One region of the Streptomyces sp. NPDC001068 genome, then DNA from elsewhere that is predicted to be linked to it. Evidence: riboswitches for the same ligand, from Rfam matches in the RefSeq annotation. Region 1 holds a riboswitch; each other region holds the start of a gene.
The links. Region 1 has a riboswitch for cyclic di-AMP ahead of ACFY3I_RS37625 (transglycosylase family protein). Riboswitches for the same ligand answer to the same signal wherever they lie in the genome.

Region 1 (3,654 bases):
GATGACGAGCGTTCAACTATGTGATCTTCACGTGATCTGCGCGGCACTAACTTGTGACAAGTGATCGTCTGCCTATACGTTCACCCATCAGTGCGGCGCGCCGGCAGGACCCGTCGCGCCGGTCACCGCTGTCGCTCGAAAGGTCTCCGCATGCTCTCCGGGAACGGTCGTCACCGTCGCCCCCGTCAGGCTCCGGCTCTCCTCGTCGCGGCCGGCGTGACCGGCTCGGCCATCGCCATTCCGCTCCTCGGCGCGGCGAGCGCCAGCGCGGCCGACGGAAACACCTGGGACCGGGTGGCCGAATGCGAGAGCGGCGGCTCCTGGAGCATGGACGCGGGCACCGGCTACTACGGCGGCCTGCAGATGTCCCAGGAGGACTGGGACCACTACGGCGGCCAGGAGTACGCCGGCACGCCGGACCAGGCGAGCCGTTCGCAGCAGATCGCCGTCGCCGAGAAGATCCTCGCCGACCAGGGCACCAAGCCCTGGCGGACCTGTGCCCTGCTCGCCGGGCTGTCCTCGGACGACGCCTCGGTGAACGTCGACACGGGCCTCGACGGATCGGACGACGTGTCCGGCTCCTCCGATTCCTCCTCGGGACTGTCGAATTCGACCACTTCGTCCGGTTCGTTGGACTCCGGCTCCTCCGGCTCCTCCAGCACCTCGGACGACAGCTCGGGTGACACGGACTCCGGCTCCGCCACCCCGTCTCCGAGCGCGAGCGACGACTCCGGCAAGGACTCCGCCGCGGGTTCCACGAAGAAGGACAAGTCGGAATCCAAGGCGTCTGATACCGCAAAGGCCAGCGAGAGCCCCGTAGTGCCCGAATCCGACGACTCGGACAATTCGTGGCAGACGGGCAGCTCTTGGGATCTGGTCGACACCGGAGCCGTCACCGGCGGCGGCAAGCACCGCGGCACCTCGGCGGACGAAAACGTGACAAACGGTCAGAGTGCCGCCTCCGCCGGCCGGCATGCCTCGCCGGGTGCGGGCACGTACACCGTCCGGGACGGCGACACGCTCGCCTCCATCGCCGACTCCCTTGGCCTGGACGGCGGGTGGCGCGCGCTGTATGCCGCCAACAAGGCGGACATCGGTGCCGACGCGGATGACATCGCCCCCGGTCAGACCCTGAAACTCAGTGGCGAAACGGACTGATGGCGACAGGGGCGGACCCCTCAACTCGCCCTGCTTGGACGGTAAATGTCCGATTTGGGGAAAGTGTGGGATGAGTCTCAGAAGCCCTGATCATCTTTGAAATTCACCTGATCGCCTGTTTACGGTCGAGGCCGCTCGTCACCACGAGCCCCGGCCGCCGCAACGCCGAGTCCTGCCAGTGGCCACCCGGGAACAGTCGTCGCGTCAAGCGCCGTAGGCAGGAGCGGGGGACCCAAGGTAGGTGCCGGGACCGGTGGTTGAGACCGCCGTGTCCGGCTCGGGGTGAAGCCGCGCACCGTGAGGTGCGCGGCCGGGCAACTCATTCGGCCCGAACCCGACAGCTCACCTCGCAGGCGTCGGTGAGGGGATCCTCCATGCTGTTTTCCGGCAAGGGCAAGCACCGTCGTCCGTCCATGGCCACCCGTGCCGCCGCGCTCGCCGGCGTCACCGGTGTCGCCATCGCCGCTCCGCTGATGGCCTCGGGCACCGCCTCCGCCGCCACCGCCTCCGAGTGGGACGCCGTCGCCCAGTGCGAGTCCGGTGGCAACTGGGCCATCAACACCGGCAACGGCTACTTCGGCGGGCTGCAGTTCTCCGCCTCCACCTGGGCCGCGTACGGCGGCACGCAGTACGCCGCGCAGGCCAACCAGGCGAGCAAGGCGCAGCAGATCGAGATCGCCGAGAAGGTCCTCGCCGCGCAGGGCAAGGGTGCCTGGCCGGTCTGCGGCACGGGTCTGTCCGGCGCCTCCACCGGGGGCTCCGGCTCCAGCGGCTCGTCGAGCAGCGGCACCGCCACCCGCTCGAGCGACACCCGGACCGCCTCCCGCTCCGCCGAGCGTCCGGCCGCCAAGAAGACGGTCACCACCCCGACCGGCAAGAAGGTCAAGAAGGGCGACGGCGAGTACAAGGTCGTCAAGGGCGACTCGCTCAGCACGATCGCCGTGAAGCACAAGGTCAAGGGCGGCTGGCAGGCGCTGTTCAAGCTGAACAAGGACATCGTCGACGACGCCGACTTCATCTACCCGGGCCAGCAGCTGCACCTGAAGTAGAACCCGGCTGCACCGCAGCCCCCGCGCAACCGTGGCCCGTCCGGCGGGAGCCACGTGAGGACCACCCCCGTCCCCCCACGGAACCCCGCTCCGGTGCGTTTTCCCCCGTACGCACCGGAGCGGGGTTCCTCTTCGTGACCCGCTCTTCTTCCGTTCTTCATCGGACCCCCCTTTGTTCCGCACATGAACAATGAGTACCGTCTGTGTGTCCACGGGCCGGTCGGTCGGCCGGCTGACGGGCCCGGGGCGGATAGGCTCTAGTCGCAAGGCTGAGCAAGGGCCGACAAGGCCCGCGTGCGCCCGCACAACCAGCGTCACATCCCAAGAAGGAGATGCTCGTGCCGTCCATCGACGTCGTCGTAGCCCGGGAAATCCTGGACTCCCGAGGCAACCCCACGGTCGAGGTCGAGGTCGGCCTCGACGACGGCAGCACGGGTCGTGCCGCCGTTCCCTCCGGCGCCTCCACCGGCGCCTTCGAGGCCATCGAGCTCCGTGACGGCGACCCCAACCGCTACCTCGGCAAGGGCGTCGAGAAGGCCGTGCTCGCCGTGATCGAGCAGATCGGCCCGGAGCTCGTCGGCTACGACGCCACCGAGCAGCGCCTGATCGACCAGGCCATGTTCGACCTGGACGCCACCGACAACAAGGGCTCGCTCGGCGCCAACGCCATCCTCGGCGTCTCCCTCGCCGTCGCGCACGCCGCCTCCGAGGCCAGCGACCTGCCGCTGTTCCGCTACCTGGGCGGCCCCAACGCGCACCTGCTGCCCGTGCCGATGATGAACATCCTCAACGGCGGCTCGCACGCGGACTCCAACGTGGACATCCAGGAGTTCATGATCGCCCCGATCGGCGCGGAGTCCTTCTCCGAGGCGCTGCGCTGGGGCGCCGAGGTCTACCACACCCTGAAGAAGGTCCTGAAGAACAAGGGCCTGTCCACCGGTCTCGGCGACGAGGGCGGCTTCGCCCCGAACCTGGAGTCCAACCGCGCCGCGCTCGACCTCATCCTGGAGGCGATCAAGCAGGCCGGTTACGTCCCCGGTGAGCAGATCGCGCTCGCGCTCGACGTCGCCGCGTCCGAGTTCTACAAGGACGGCAAGTACGAGTTCGAGGGCAAGTCCCGCTCGGCCGCCGAGATGACCGAGTACTACGAGGAACTCGTCGCCTCCTACCCGCTGGTCTCCATCGAGGACCCGCTGTTCGAGGACGACTGGGCCGGCTGGAAGGTCCTCACCGACAAGCTCGGTGACAAGGTCCAGATCGTCGGCGACGACCTGTTCGTCACCAACCCGGAGCGCCTGGCCCGCGGCATCGAGGACGGCGCCGCCAACGCCCTGCTGGTGAAGGTGAACCAGATCGGTTCGCTCACCGAGACCCTGGACGCCGTCGAGCTGGCTCAGCGCAACGGCTTCAAGTGCATGATGTCCCACCGCTCCGGCGAGACCGAGGA
Region 2 (3,654 bases), on a different contig from region 1:
ACCACGTCAACACCGTGAAGATCGGCGTGAAGCTCGCGCTGCTGATCGTGATCCTCGGACTGGTCTACGTGAAACGGGACGACGAGAAGGTGGAGAAGGGCGCCTTCGGTCTGGTCGGTGCGCTGACCATGGCGAACATCTTCATCGCCGTGCTGTGGACGTGACCCTCTGACGGCACGGGCTCCGGGTGCGCGACCCGGCGATGCCGGTGGCCGTCGCGGCGGCCCCGGCTGCCGGCGGACACCGCACCCGCCAGGCGCGAAGAGGTGGGATGCGGGACGTGACGCCGATGCCGGGGACCGGCGACCGCCGAACGAACCGGGCACACGCGCGTGCGGCACGAAACACGCACGGGTCCGCGCCTCCAGCCAGCCCGCTCGCTCGGCCCGCTCTCTCAGGCCGGCCGCACCACGCTGTGGATGATCGACTCGCCGCCGTAGTAGATCGACTCCTCCCGGACGTAGGCGCCGGGCTTGGGGGCGTGGATCATCATGCCGTCGCCGATGTAGATGCCGACGTGGGTGACGTCGTCGTAGAAGAAGACCAGGTCGCCGGGGTGGGCGTCGGCGAGGGAGACGGTGGTGCCGGCGTTCACCTGGTCGTAGGTGGTGCGCGGCAGCGAGACGCCCGCGGCCTTCCAGGCGGCCTGGGAGAGGCCGGAGCAGTCGTAGGAGCCGGGGCCGGTGGCACCCCACACGTACGGCTTGCCGATCTGCGCGCGGGCGAATGCGATCGCCTTGGCTGCCTTCGTACCGTACGAGGAAGACGACGAGGACGACGAGGAGTCGCCGGAAGCCGATCCCGAGGACGACGAGCTCTCCTGCCGCTCGGCCGCCGCCTGCCGCTTCGCGAGCTCCGCCGCCTCGCGGGCCGCCTCCGCCTGCTTCTTCCTCTCGATCTCCGCCAGCCGCGCCTTCTCCTGGGCCGTCAGGTCGGAGAGCATCCTCCGCGCGGACGCCAGCTTGTTCTGGACGGTGGTCTTGGCCGTCTTGAGGTCGTCCTGGGTGTCGGTGAGGGTCTCCAGGCTCCTGGCGGCCTCCTGCCGCTTCGCCATCGTCGCGGTCTGCTGGGTGGTGTAGTCGTCGACCGCGTCCTTCTGACGTGAGGTCAGCCGGTTCATCAGCTGCGTCTGGTCGAAGTAGTCCTGCGGGCTGTCCGCGAGCAGGAAGGTCGAGGTGTCCGGTGCGGCGGCCCCGGTCCGGTACTGGGCCGCGGCGAAGGAACCCAGTTCCTCACGTGCCCTGTTGAGCCGGTCCGTGCGCCGGGCGACGTCGTCGAGCAGGGTGTCGACCTGCTTGCGCTGCTTGCCGGTCCGCTCCTTGGCCGCGTTGTACTTCTCGGTCGCCGACTCCGCCTGCCGGTAGAGGGCGTCGACCTTCTTCTCGACCTCCTCCAGGCTCGGCTTGCCGTCCTCGGAGGGGGCGGCGTTGGCCGTCTGCGAGAGCAGCGCCACGGAGGTGAGGGCCGCGGTGGCCAGGGCGGGGGTGCGTATGCCTGCTACGCGCGTTGCGGACGGACGCGACTTGCGGTGCGACGCCAACGGAGGCGACTCCTTCCATGCTCCGCCTACCGGGTTAGCTGTCGGGTTCGGGCGGTTGTTCGGAAGGGTTGCCCTACGGTCCGTTCCCCGGAGGGGAGTCGGGACCGATTCACCCCGGGGTCGGTGGGTCCCCGGTTCCGGATGCGCGGTGGCACCCTGGATTCGGCGGAGGACGTACGGCCCGGCGGGTTCGCCGGTGGGGGTCGTACGGCCTGCTCGGCACGGTAGCCAACTCGTGTGCTCTATGTGAAGTTTGATGTGCGATATGCCCGATACATTTTCGTGACCTCGGTGTTGCGGATCGACGGGGCGGGATGATTTGCGCAGGTTCGCGCCGATATGCCAGTGAGGTTCGGGCGGTCCGGACCCCGGTCGGTGGGCGCGTCCGTGCTCACGATGAGTGATCGCTCCCCGTGAGGGGGCGGTTCTGGTGGGTGACCGGGGTGAGTTTCCGGGGTGGGGGCCGGTTGTCGGTGGGGCGCCCTAGACTCGGAGAGCGATGAGCAGCCTCTTTGACGACAGCTTCCTGGCGAGCCTCCAGCCCCCGCGGGGCCACGAGGAGGAACCCCCGCCGCCGCCCGAGGACGAGCACGTGCCGGAGCCGGTTCCGGACGATCTGTTCGGCGGGCGGTTCGACGTGCCCCCGGACCGCGACGCCTACTACCGCGACGGCGCCGCCCGCCCGGCCCTGGACCCGGCCGCGCTCCTGGAGGGGCTGAACGAGAACCAGCGCGCTGCCGTCGTGCACGCCGGCTCCCCGCTGCTGATCGTGGCCGGCGCCGGTTCCGGCAAGACGCGTGTGCTCACCCATCGCATCGCGCACCTGCTGGGCGCGCGCCAGGTGCACCCGGGCCAGATCCTCGCGATCACCTTCACCAACAAGGCCGCCGGCGAGATGAAGGAGCGCGTCGAACAGCTCGTCGGCCCGCGCGCGAACGCGATGTGGGTGATGACCTTCCACAGCGCCTGCGTACGGATCCTGCGCAGGGAGAGCAAGAAGCTCGGCTTCACGTCCTCCTTCTCCATCTACGACGCCGCCGACTCCAAGCGGCTGATGGCGCTGGTCTGCCGCGACCTGGACCTCGACCCCAAGCGCTTCCCGCCGAAGTCGTTCAGCGCCCAGGTCAGCAACCTCAAGAACGAGCTGGTCGACGAGGAGGACTTCGCCGCCCGGGCGAGCGACGGCTTCGAGAAGACCCTCGCCCAGGCCTACGCCATGTACCAGTCGAGGCTGCGCGAGGCGAACGCCCTCGACTTCGACGACCTGATCATGACGACGGTCAACCTGCTGCGCGCCTTCCCGGACGTCGCCGAGCACTACCGGCGCCGCTTCCGGCACGTCCTGGTCGACGAGTACCAGGACACCAACCACGCCCAGTACGCCCTGGTGCGCGAGCTGGTCGGCACCGGCGCGCACGAGGAGGACGTACCGCCGGGCGAGCAGGACCTCCCGCCCGCCGAACTGTGCGTGGTCGGCGACGCCGACCAGTCGATCTACGCCTTCCGGGGCGCGACGATCCGCAACATCCTCCAGTTCGAGGAGGACTATCCGAACGCGACGACGATCCTCCTGGAGCAGAACTACCGCTCCACGCAGACGATCCTCTCCGCCGCCAACGCGGTCATCGAGCGCAACGAGTCCCGCCGCCCGAAGAACCTGTGGACCAACGCGGGCGCGGGCGCGCGGATCACCGGTTACGTCGCCGACACCGAGCACGACGAGGCGCAGTTCGTCGCCGACGAGATAGACCGTCTGACGGACGCGGGCGAGGCCAAGGCCGGCGATGTCGCCGTCTTCTACCGCACCAACGCGCAGTCCCGTGTCTTCGAGGAGATCTTCATCCGCGTCGGCCTGCCCTACAAGGTCGTCGGCGGTGTCCGCTTCTACGAGCGCAAGGAGGTCCGGGACGTCCTGGCCTACCTGCGGGTGCTGGCCAACCCGGAGGACTCCGTCCCACTGCGCCGGATCCTCAACGTCCCCAAGCGCGGCATCGGCGACCGCGCGGAGGCGATGATCGACGCCCTCGCCCAGCGCGAGAAGATCAGCTTCCCGCAGGCGCTCAGGCGCGTCGACGAGGCGTACGGCATGGCCGCCCGGTCGACCAACGCGGTCA
Region 3 (3,654 bases), on a different contig from region 1:
TGGACGCGTACGAGGAGCTGGCGAAGGCCCCGAACGATCACCTGCTGGGCTGACCCCGGCCCAACCCGTGTGACTTCGGTGCTTGCGATGGCGTATGCTGGTTTCACCGACGCGGGGTGGAGCAGCTCGGTAGCTCGCTGGGCTCATAACCCAGAGGTCGCAGGTTCAAATCCTGTCCCCGCTACTGAAGACCAGGGCCGGAATCCGAGAATCAGGATTCCGGCCCTGAGTCGTACGGCGGCGCGTGCCCGGTACGTGTCCGTCATCACACCCGTCCGTGCTCATCCGCCCGGCCCACAGCATTCGCCCCCGCCCGCTCGCAGCCGCAAATCTGGACGGACACGCTTCGGACACCCGGGACATGTGGGGAGTCGTTCGGTGGACCATGGACAGGCGCAGGAGGGCAGGTCCGCGACCGCTCGCACCCTGGCCCGGTTCCTGCCCGCCCTGCTGATCGTCTCCGGCGTCTGCTACGACAGGCTCACCCCGGTCGGGTACACGGCCGTCCCCTTCTTCACGGCGGCTCCGCTGATCGCCGCGCCCCTCGCGTCCCTGCGCACCACCGTCCTGACCGGAATCGCGTCCTTCCTCGCCACCTACGCCGTGCACGCCCGGTTCGGGTTCGGGCCGGACGCGGACGCCGTCACCGAGATGGTGACCGTGGCCACGGTCGCAGCCCTCGCGGCCGGCATCAACCGGATCGTCCGCCTCGGCGACCGGCGGCTCGCCTCCGCCCGCGAGGTCGCCGAGGCGGCGCAGCGGGCGGTGCTGCCCGAGCCCGCCGAGCGGATCGGCGGCTTCGAGATCGCCGCGCGCTACGAGGCGGCCCAGGAGGGCACCTTCATCGGCGGCGACCTGTACGCGGTCCAGGACACCCCCTTCGGCGTGCGGCTGGTCGTCGGCGACGTGCGCGGCAAGGGCATGGGCGCGGTCGCCGCGGTGGCGGTGGTCATCGGCGCGTTCCGGGAGGCCGCCGAGCAGGAGGTCACCCTGGAGGGGGTGGCGGGGCGGCTGGAGCGGGCGATGACCCGCGAGTGCGTCCGGCGTGGCGGAGTCGACGCGTACGAGGGGTTCACCACCGCCGTGCTCGCCGAACTCCCGCACGGGGACGGCACGGTCCGGATCGTCAACCGGGGACATCCGCCGCCCCTGCTGCTGCACGGTGACGGCGTGGTCTTCCCGGTGCGAGTGCCGGAGGCCGCGCTGCCGCTGGGGATGGGCGAGTTGGGGGACGGGCCGGACCGGGCCGCCGAGCACCCGTTCCCGAGCGGGGCCACGCTGCTGCTGCACACCGACGGCCTCTCCGAGGCGCGGGACGCGCGCGGCGTGTTCTACGACCCCGAGCGACGGCTGACCGGGCGGGCCCTCACCGCCCCCGGTCCGCTGCTGGCCCGGATCGCCGCCGAGGTGCGCCGGCACACCGGGGGCGGCATGACGGACGACATGGCGCTGCTCGCGGTGCGGCGGCCCTGAACGCGATCACGGGGCCGTACTGCGGATGGTCACCCACGGTGCGCGGACGGAAGCCGTCCGCATAACGTCTGAGTCACCATCAAAACTGCTGTGACTCCTGAGCTGTACAGAACACATGGTCAACTCGACCGTTTTTGACCGTTCGTAGCAGGTAAGTCCACGCCTTGAAAGCGTAATGATCAAGGAGAACGGCTTGGAATCTGATAGCCGGGTCTATTAACGTTCGATAACGCAGCGCGGTCGTCACAGCCGTCACCCGCGACGGCTCCGCGCGCACGCGCCGAATCCCGCAAGGGAACCGGGGAACCACCACCTTGGGGTGAATCGCACTAATACCACCGGGTAGAAATCGGTCGGTATACGCGCGTAGGAGACCTTCCTGCTCCGAACCCGTCAGCTAACCCGGTAGGCAGCGGAAGGAAAGGAGTGCGCCCGCGTGGCGTCCAACCGGCCTGCTCCGACAGCCCCGTTCGTGCCCAGCCAGCGTCAGCCCGAGGCCTACGGCCTCGGTGGACAGCGCACCGACGAGGGCCCCTGGGAGGAGTGGAACCCCACCGAGGAGTCCCTCGCCCCGGTACGCGGCCGGCACCGCGTCGCCAAGCAGCGCGGCGGAGGCCTCGCGCGGAGCTCCACGGTTCTCGGCGTCGGCGTCATCGCCGCCGTCGGCGCGGGCGGCATGGCCAGCGCCAACACCGGCAAGCCGCCGGTCTCCATCTCGCTGCCCGACCTGCCGTCCTCCGTCGACTCCCTGCTCGGCGACGACGGCGGCCACCAGGCGGCCCCCACCGCGCTCAGCAGCGTCACCACGGCGACCGCCACCGACGCCGACTCCTCCTCCGACGCCGGTGAGGCGCTGCGCAGCCGGATCATCGCCCAGGCCGAGCAGCAGCAGACCCAGATCGACGTGAAGGCCACCGCCAAGGCCGTCGCCGCCGCCGACAAGGCGGTCTCCGACGCGGAGGCGAAGGCGGAGAAGGCCGCGGCGACCCAGGCCGCCGACGCCAAGGAGAAGGCGCAGGCCGCCGAGAAGGCGCAGGCCGAGCAGAAGCGGCTCGCCGCGCTGGCCAAGCAGTACACGCTGCCGGTCGTCTCCTACACGATCACCGGCACCTTCGGCCAGGCCGGCTCCATGTGGGCCTCCGGCTACCACACCGGCCTCGACTTCGCCGCCCCCACCGGGACCCTGATCAAGGCCGTGCACAGCGGCACCGTCACGGAGGCCGGCTGGGCCGGCTCGTACGGCTACCGCACGATCCTCACCCTCGACGACGGCACCGAGCTGTGGTTCTGCCACCAGTCCTCGATCGGCGTCAAGGTCGGCCAGAAGGTCGCCACCGGTGACGTCATCGGGCGGGTCGGCGCCACCGGCAACGTCACCGGCCCGCACCTCCACCTGGAGGTCCACCCCGGCGGCCAGGCCACCGGCATCGACCCGATGACCTGGCTGCGCGGCAAGGGCCTGAACCCCTGACGGACCCCCACTGATCCCCGGCGGCCCTGACGACGACCCCCCGACGTCAGGGCTGCCGGTCCGGTGCGTCCGGGGGACGGTGTCCGGGACCGGGCGACGCCTTCCGCATTTGCGAGAACGCCTTCCGTCGCGACGCCTTCCGCTTTTACGAGAACGCCTTCCGCAGCGACGCCTTCCGCTTTTACGAGAACTTCGCGTTGTGGCGGCATCGGACCCCCGGCCGACGATGTTGAACTGAGGCATGACCTCTACTCCGGACTCCTCCGCCTCCCCCTCCGCTTCCCGCCCTCTGCGCAAGCTCGGTGCCTCCGACCTGGAGGTATTCCCGCTCTGCCTGGGCGGCAACGTCTTCGGCTGGACCGCCGACGAGGCCACGTCCTTCGCCGTCCTCGACGCGTACACGGCAGCGGGCGGCAACTTCGTGGACACCGCCGACTCTTACTCGGCCTGGATCGAGGGCCACCAGGGCGGCGAGTCCGAGACCGTCATCGGCAAGTGGGTCAAGGCGCGCGGCAACCGCTCGGACGTCGTCATCGCGACGAAGGTCAGCCAGCACCCCGACTACCCGGGTCTGTCGGGCGCCAACATCAAGGCCGCCGCGGACGCCTCACTGCGGCGCCTGGGGACCGACTACATCGACCTCTACTACACCCACTTCGACAAGCCCGAGATCCCGGTCGAGGAGATCGTCGGTGCCCTGGACGAACTGG
Region 4 (3,654 bases), on a different contig from region 1:
CCTCAGCTTACGGGGCGCCCCGGACAGCACATCTTGTTCGGCGACAGCGGAATCCCGGCTCGACACCCTCCCAGCGTTCTGTACATCCTGTACGTTCCTTACCGAGAGTTCGGCCGCTGAGACAGCTCAGCCGCGAGGAGGGGTACGCCATGACCCGACCGTCCGCCCGCTACGTCCTGCCCGAGTTCACCGAACGCACCCCCGCCGGGCAGCGCACCCTGGATCCGTACGCGAAGCTGCTGGAGGAGCGGATCGTCTTTCTCGGCACACCCGTCGACGAGACCTCCGCCAACGACGTGACGGCGCAGTTCATGCACCTGGAGCACGCCTCGCCGGACCGGGACATCTCGCTGTACATCAACTCCCCGGGCGGCTCGTTCAGCGCGATGACCGCGATCTACGACACCGTCGGGTACGTCACCTGCGACGTGGAGACGATCTGCCTGGGCCAGGCCGGGGCGTCGGCCGCGGTGCTGCTCGCGGCGGGCACCCCGGGCAAACGGTCCATGCTGCCGGGCGCGCGGATCGTGCTCCGGCAGCCGTCGCTGCCGGAACCGGTACAGGGCCGGCCGAGTGATCTGGCCATCCAGGTGGCGGAGTTGGAGCGGACCCGAGCGCTGCTGGAGGAGATGCTCGTCCGGCACACCGGGCGTACCGCCGCCCAGGTCCACCGGGATCTGGAGCGGGACCTCGTACTGGACGCGCCGGCCGCGCTGGCGTACGGGCTGGTGGACCGCGTCGTGCCCAGCCGCAGGAGCATGCTCGGCCTGCCGGACGCGGGGTGAGCGCCCGATGCCGCTGCCGGAGCTGCCACCGCTGCCCGCGCTGACCCGGGCCGAGGGCGAGCTGATCGACCGCTACCTGGACGTCGTCGACCTGCTGGGCCGGATCAACCCGGCACAGAACGAGGACACCTATCGTGGGCTGCGCGCCGCGCAGGCGCTGGTGCGCGCGGCGGCAGAGCTGCGCGACGCGCTCGCCCTGATGCACGGGCGGGGCGAGTCGGAGCTCCACGGGGACACGCTGGCACGCGCTTTGCGGGTGCTCGACGGTGAGCGCCGGACCGCGCGCGTCGTACTCCCGCCCGACTGCGTACGGTGAGGCCCGCCGAAGTCCGGTGCACCACGTCCACCGGCCGACGGGGCCGGAGTTGAAACGACCCAAAGGGGTTACGGCTGTTCGGCGGAGCGTGGCGTGGTTTTACCTGACCGACGAGACCGCTCAGGATGCGCGCGAGAGAGCGCCCGCGAGGGGCTGCGCCGCAGGTCCGGGGCTACGCAGGCCAGTTGACGAATATTCGAACACACCCCTGTCCACCCGAACGGGTGGGTGGTGAGTAACCCCACAAATAACCGGTTCCGTTGGGATTTTCGGACACACGTAGGTGAAGATCCCTGTCTGACGACAAGCCCCCGCCACAGCGGCGGGGCGATCCGGGCGGACGCCGAGTCCTGCCGCCGCCCGGATGACCGGTCGACGGAAGTGGATCGGCAGGAGTGGAGGACCCGAGCACGACGGGTCGCCGGCACGGTCGAAGTCCGACCGGACCGCGCAGCCCTTGGGGTGAAGCCGTGGAAACACGGCCGGGCAACTTCGCCAGCCCGAATCCGACAGGTCATCCTTCACAGGCGGCTGACGAAGGGTTGCGCATGACTGCGCTCAATCGTGTCCCGTCGCTGATGGCACGGGCCGGCACGGCCTCGGCACTCACCATCGCCGCCGTGGGCGGCTCCATCGTGATCCCCGGTGTCGCCTCCGACGCCTCGGCCGCCACGATGGCGACGAAGGCACTTCAGGTCGCGGCCTCGAAGAAGGGCTCGCCCTACAGGTGGGGTGCCACCGGACCGAACCGGTTCGACTGCTCCGGGCTCACGCTGTACTCGTTCAAGAAGGCGGGCAAGAAGCTCCCGCGTACGGCGGCCCAGCAGTACAACAAGACCCGTCACATCTCGGCCGGCAACCGCAAGGCCGGGGACCTGGTCTTCTTCCACTCGGGCTCCAGCGTGTACCACGTCGGCATCTACGCCGGGAAGGGAAAGATCTGGCACGCCCCGAAGACCGGGGACGTGGTGAAGCTCCAGAAGATCTGGACGCGCAGCGTCTGGTACGGCCGGGTCAGCTGACCCGCCCGGAACCACCCCGCGGCCGGCCGGCAGGAACTCAGGGCTACGGTTCCTGTTGGCCGGCCGCGGTGACCGTGCCGGCCGGGACGGCCCAGGGCAGCTCGATGAAGACGGTCTTCCCGCCCTCCCGGGTGGGACGCACCCGGAGCCTGCCACCGCACTCCGCGGTGAGCCAGCGGATGATGACCATGCCGCGCCCGTTGTCCTGCTGGACCGCGGCCGGGAGTCTCTTGGGGAAGCGCGGGTGGCTGTCCGTGACGCCGATGCGCAGCCGTTCGTCACGGTCGAGGACGAGGTCCACCGTGAAGGTGGGGGACTGCCCGAAGGTGTGCTGCACCGCGTTGGTGGCGAGCTCGGAGACGATGAGGCGGATGGTGTCCGCGGTCTCCGTCCGGGGTGACAGCCCCCATTCCGCGAGGGTGCCAAGCGCGTAGGAACGGGCCGTGGACACCGAGGCGGGATCGCTCGGCAGAGTGATGGATGCTTCCAGGTGGTCTGCCATGGCGACGTCGTCCCTTTCCCACGGGACCGTGGTCCGACACGGTGCGGATGGTTCGAGTACGGTCCCGGACTGGTGCTTCTTCGCCAGACTGCCATTACCGGGGCGGCCAGGGGAGCGATCCACCAAGATATGCATATATCTGTCGCTCGATGCGGTGAACTCTGCGACCTCAGAGCGTATTTGGGTGACCCGGAAGGAGTAAGGAGTAGCCCATGCAGAACGGTCCCGCGGTGCGCCGCCGGAAACTCGGCGCCGAGCTGCGCACACTGCGCACCGGCGCCGGCCTCACGAGCGGCGAGGCCGCCCGCCTGGTGGGCTGGCATCAGTCGAAGGTGAGCCGGATCGAAACCGGCGCCAGTGGTGTGAAACCGGCCGATGTGCGGTTACTCCTCGACGCCTACGGTGTGGCCGAGGAACAACTGCGCGAGTTGCTGCTGGTGTTGGCGGGGTCGGAGGACACCGCCGGGCGGCACCACTGGTGGCACGCCTATCGCGGGGTCCTGCCGCCCACCTATCGCGATTTCATCAGCCTGGAGTCGCAGGCCCGCGCCATGCGCACGCTGGAGACCTCCGTCGTGCCGGGGCTGCTGCAGACCCCGGAGTACGCGCGCGCCGTGACCCGGGCGGCCGTCGACGGGCTCGACGACGAGGCGCTGGACGCCCTCGTGAAGGTGCGTCTGGCCAGGCAGGACGTGCTGCGAAACCATCCGCCGCTGGAGCTGAGCGCGGTGCTGGACGAGGCCGTGCTGCGCCGGGAGGTGGGCGGCCCGGGGGTGATGGCGCGTCAGCTGGAGCGGCTGGCGGCGGCGGCCCGGCTGCCCCAGGTACGGCTCCAGGTGCTGCCGTTCTCGGCCGGAGCGCATATCGGCATCACCGGGCCTTTCGTAATCTTCTCATTTCCGAGCACTTCTGATCTGGACGTGGTTGTTCTCGACCAGTTGACGAGTAGCCTCTACCTCGAACGGAAAGAAGACCTCCAGTCCTACACGGAGGCCTTCAACTCCCTTCAGATGCACGCCCTTTCACCCG

Region 2: linked by a shared signal. The riboswitch ahead of ACFY3I_RS28440 (NlpC/P60 family protein) and the one ahead of ACFY3I_RS37625 (transglycosylase family protein) in region 1 are both predicted to bind cyclic di-AMP.
Region 3: linked by a shared signal. The riboswitch ahead of ACFY3I_RS24665 (M23 family metallopeptidase) and the one ahead of ACFY3I_RS37625 (transglycosylase family protein) in region 1 are both predicted to bind cyclic di-AMP.
Region 4: linked by a shared signal. The riboswitch ahead of ACFY3I_RS33650 (C40 family peptidase) and the one ahead of ACFY3I_RS37625 (transglycosylase family protein) in region 1 are both predicted to bind cyclic di-AMP.

Annotation. Positions count from the first base shown of each region.
Region 1 covers NZ_JBIAYD010000017.1:39,093-42,746, forward strand. Annotated here, with positions in the region: gene ACFY3I_RS37620 (transglycosylase family protein) at 151-1,158, shown strand; cyclic di-AMP (ydaO/yuaA leader) riboswitch at 1,358-1,529, shown strand; gene ACFY3I_RS37625 (transglycosylase family protein) at 1,533-2,207, shown strand; gene eno (phosphopyruvate hydratase) at 2,540-3,654, shown strand, end outside.
Region 2 covers NZ_JBIAYD010000010.1:352,000-355,653, forward strand. Annotated here, with positions in the region: gene ACFY3I_RS28435 (hypothetical protein) at 1-164, shown strand, start outside; gene ACFY3I_RS28440 (NlpC/P60 family protein) at 395-1,540, opposite strand; cyclic di-AMP (ydaO/yuaA leader) riboswitch at 1,549-1,718, opposite strand; gene pcrA (DNA helicase PcrA) at 2,040-3,654, shown strand, end outside.
Region 3 covers NZ_JBIAYD010000008.1:457,406-461,059, forward strand. Annotated here, with positions in the region: gene ACFY3I_RS24650 (dihydrofolate reductase family protein) at 1-53, shown strand, start outside; tRNA gene ACFY3I_RS24655 (tRNA-Met) at 111-184, shown strand; gene ACFY3I_RS24660 (PP2C family protein-serine/threonine phosphatase) at 379-1,473, shown strand; cyclic di-AMP (ydaO/yuaA leader) riboswitch at 1,742-1,902, shown strand; gene ACFY3I_RS24665 (M23 family metallopeptidase) at 1,910-2,944, shown strand; gene ACFY3I_RS24670 (aldo/keto reductase) at 3,186-3,654, shown strand, end outside.
Region 4 covers NZ_JBIAYD010000013.1:190,322-193,975, reverse strand. Annotated here, with positions in the region: gene ACFY3I_RS33660 (ATP-dependent Clp protease proteolytic subunit) at 150-785, shown strand; gene ACFY3I_RS33655 (hypothetical protein) at 793-1,101, shown strand; cyclic di-AMP (ydaO/yuaA leader) riboswitch at 1,433-1,646, shown strand; gene ACFY3I_RS33650 (C40 family peptidase) at 1,650-2,123, shown strand; gene ACFY3I_RS33645 (ATP-binding protein) at 2,167-2,625, opposite strand; gene ACFY3I_RS33640 (helix-turn-helix domain-containing protein) at 2,838-3,654, shown strand, end outside.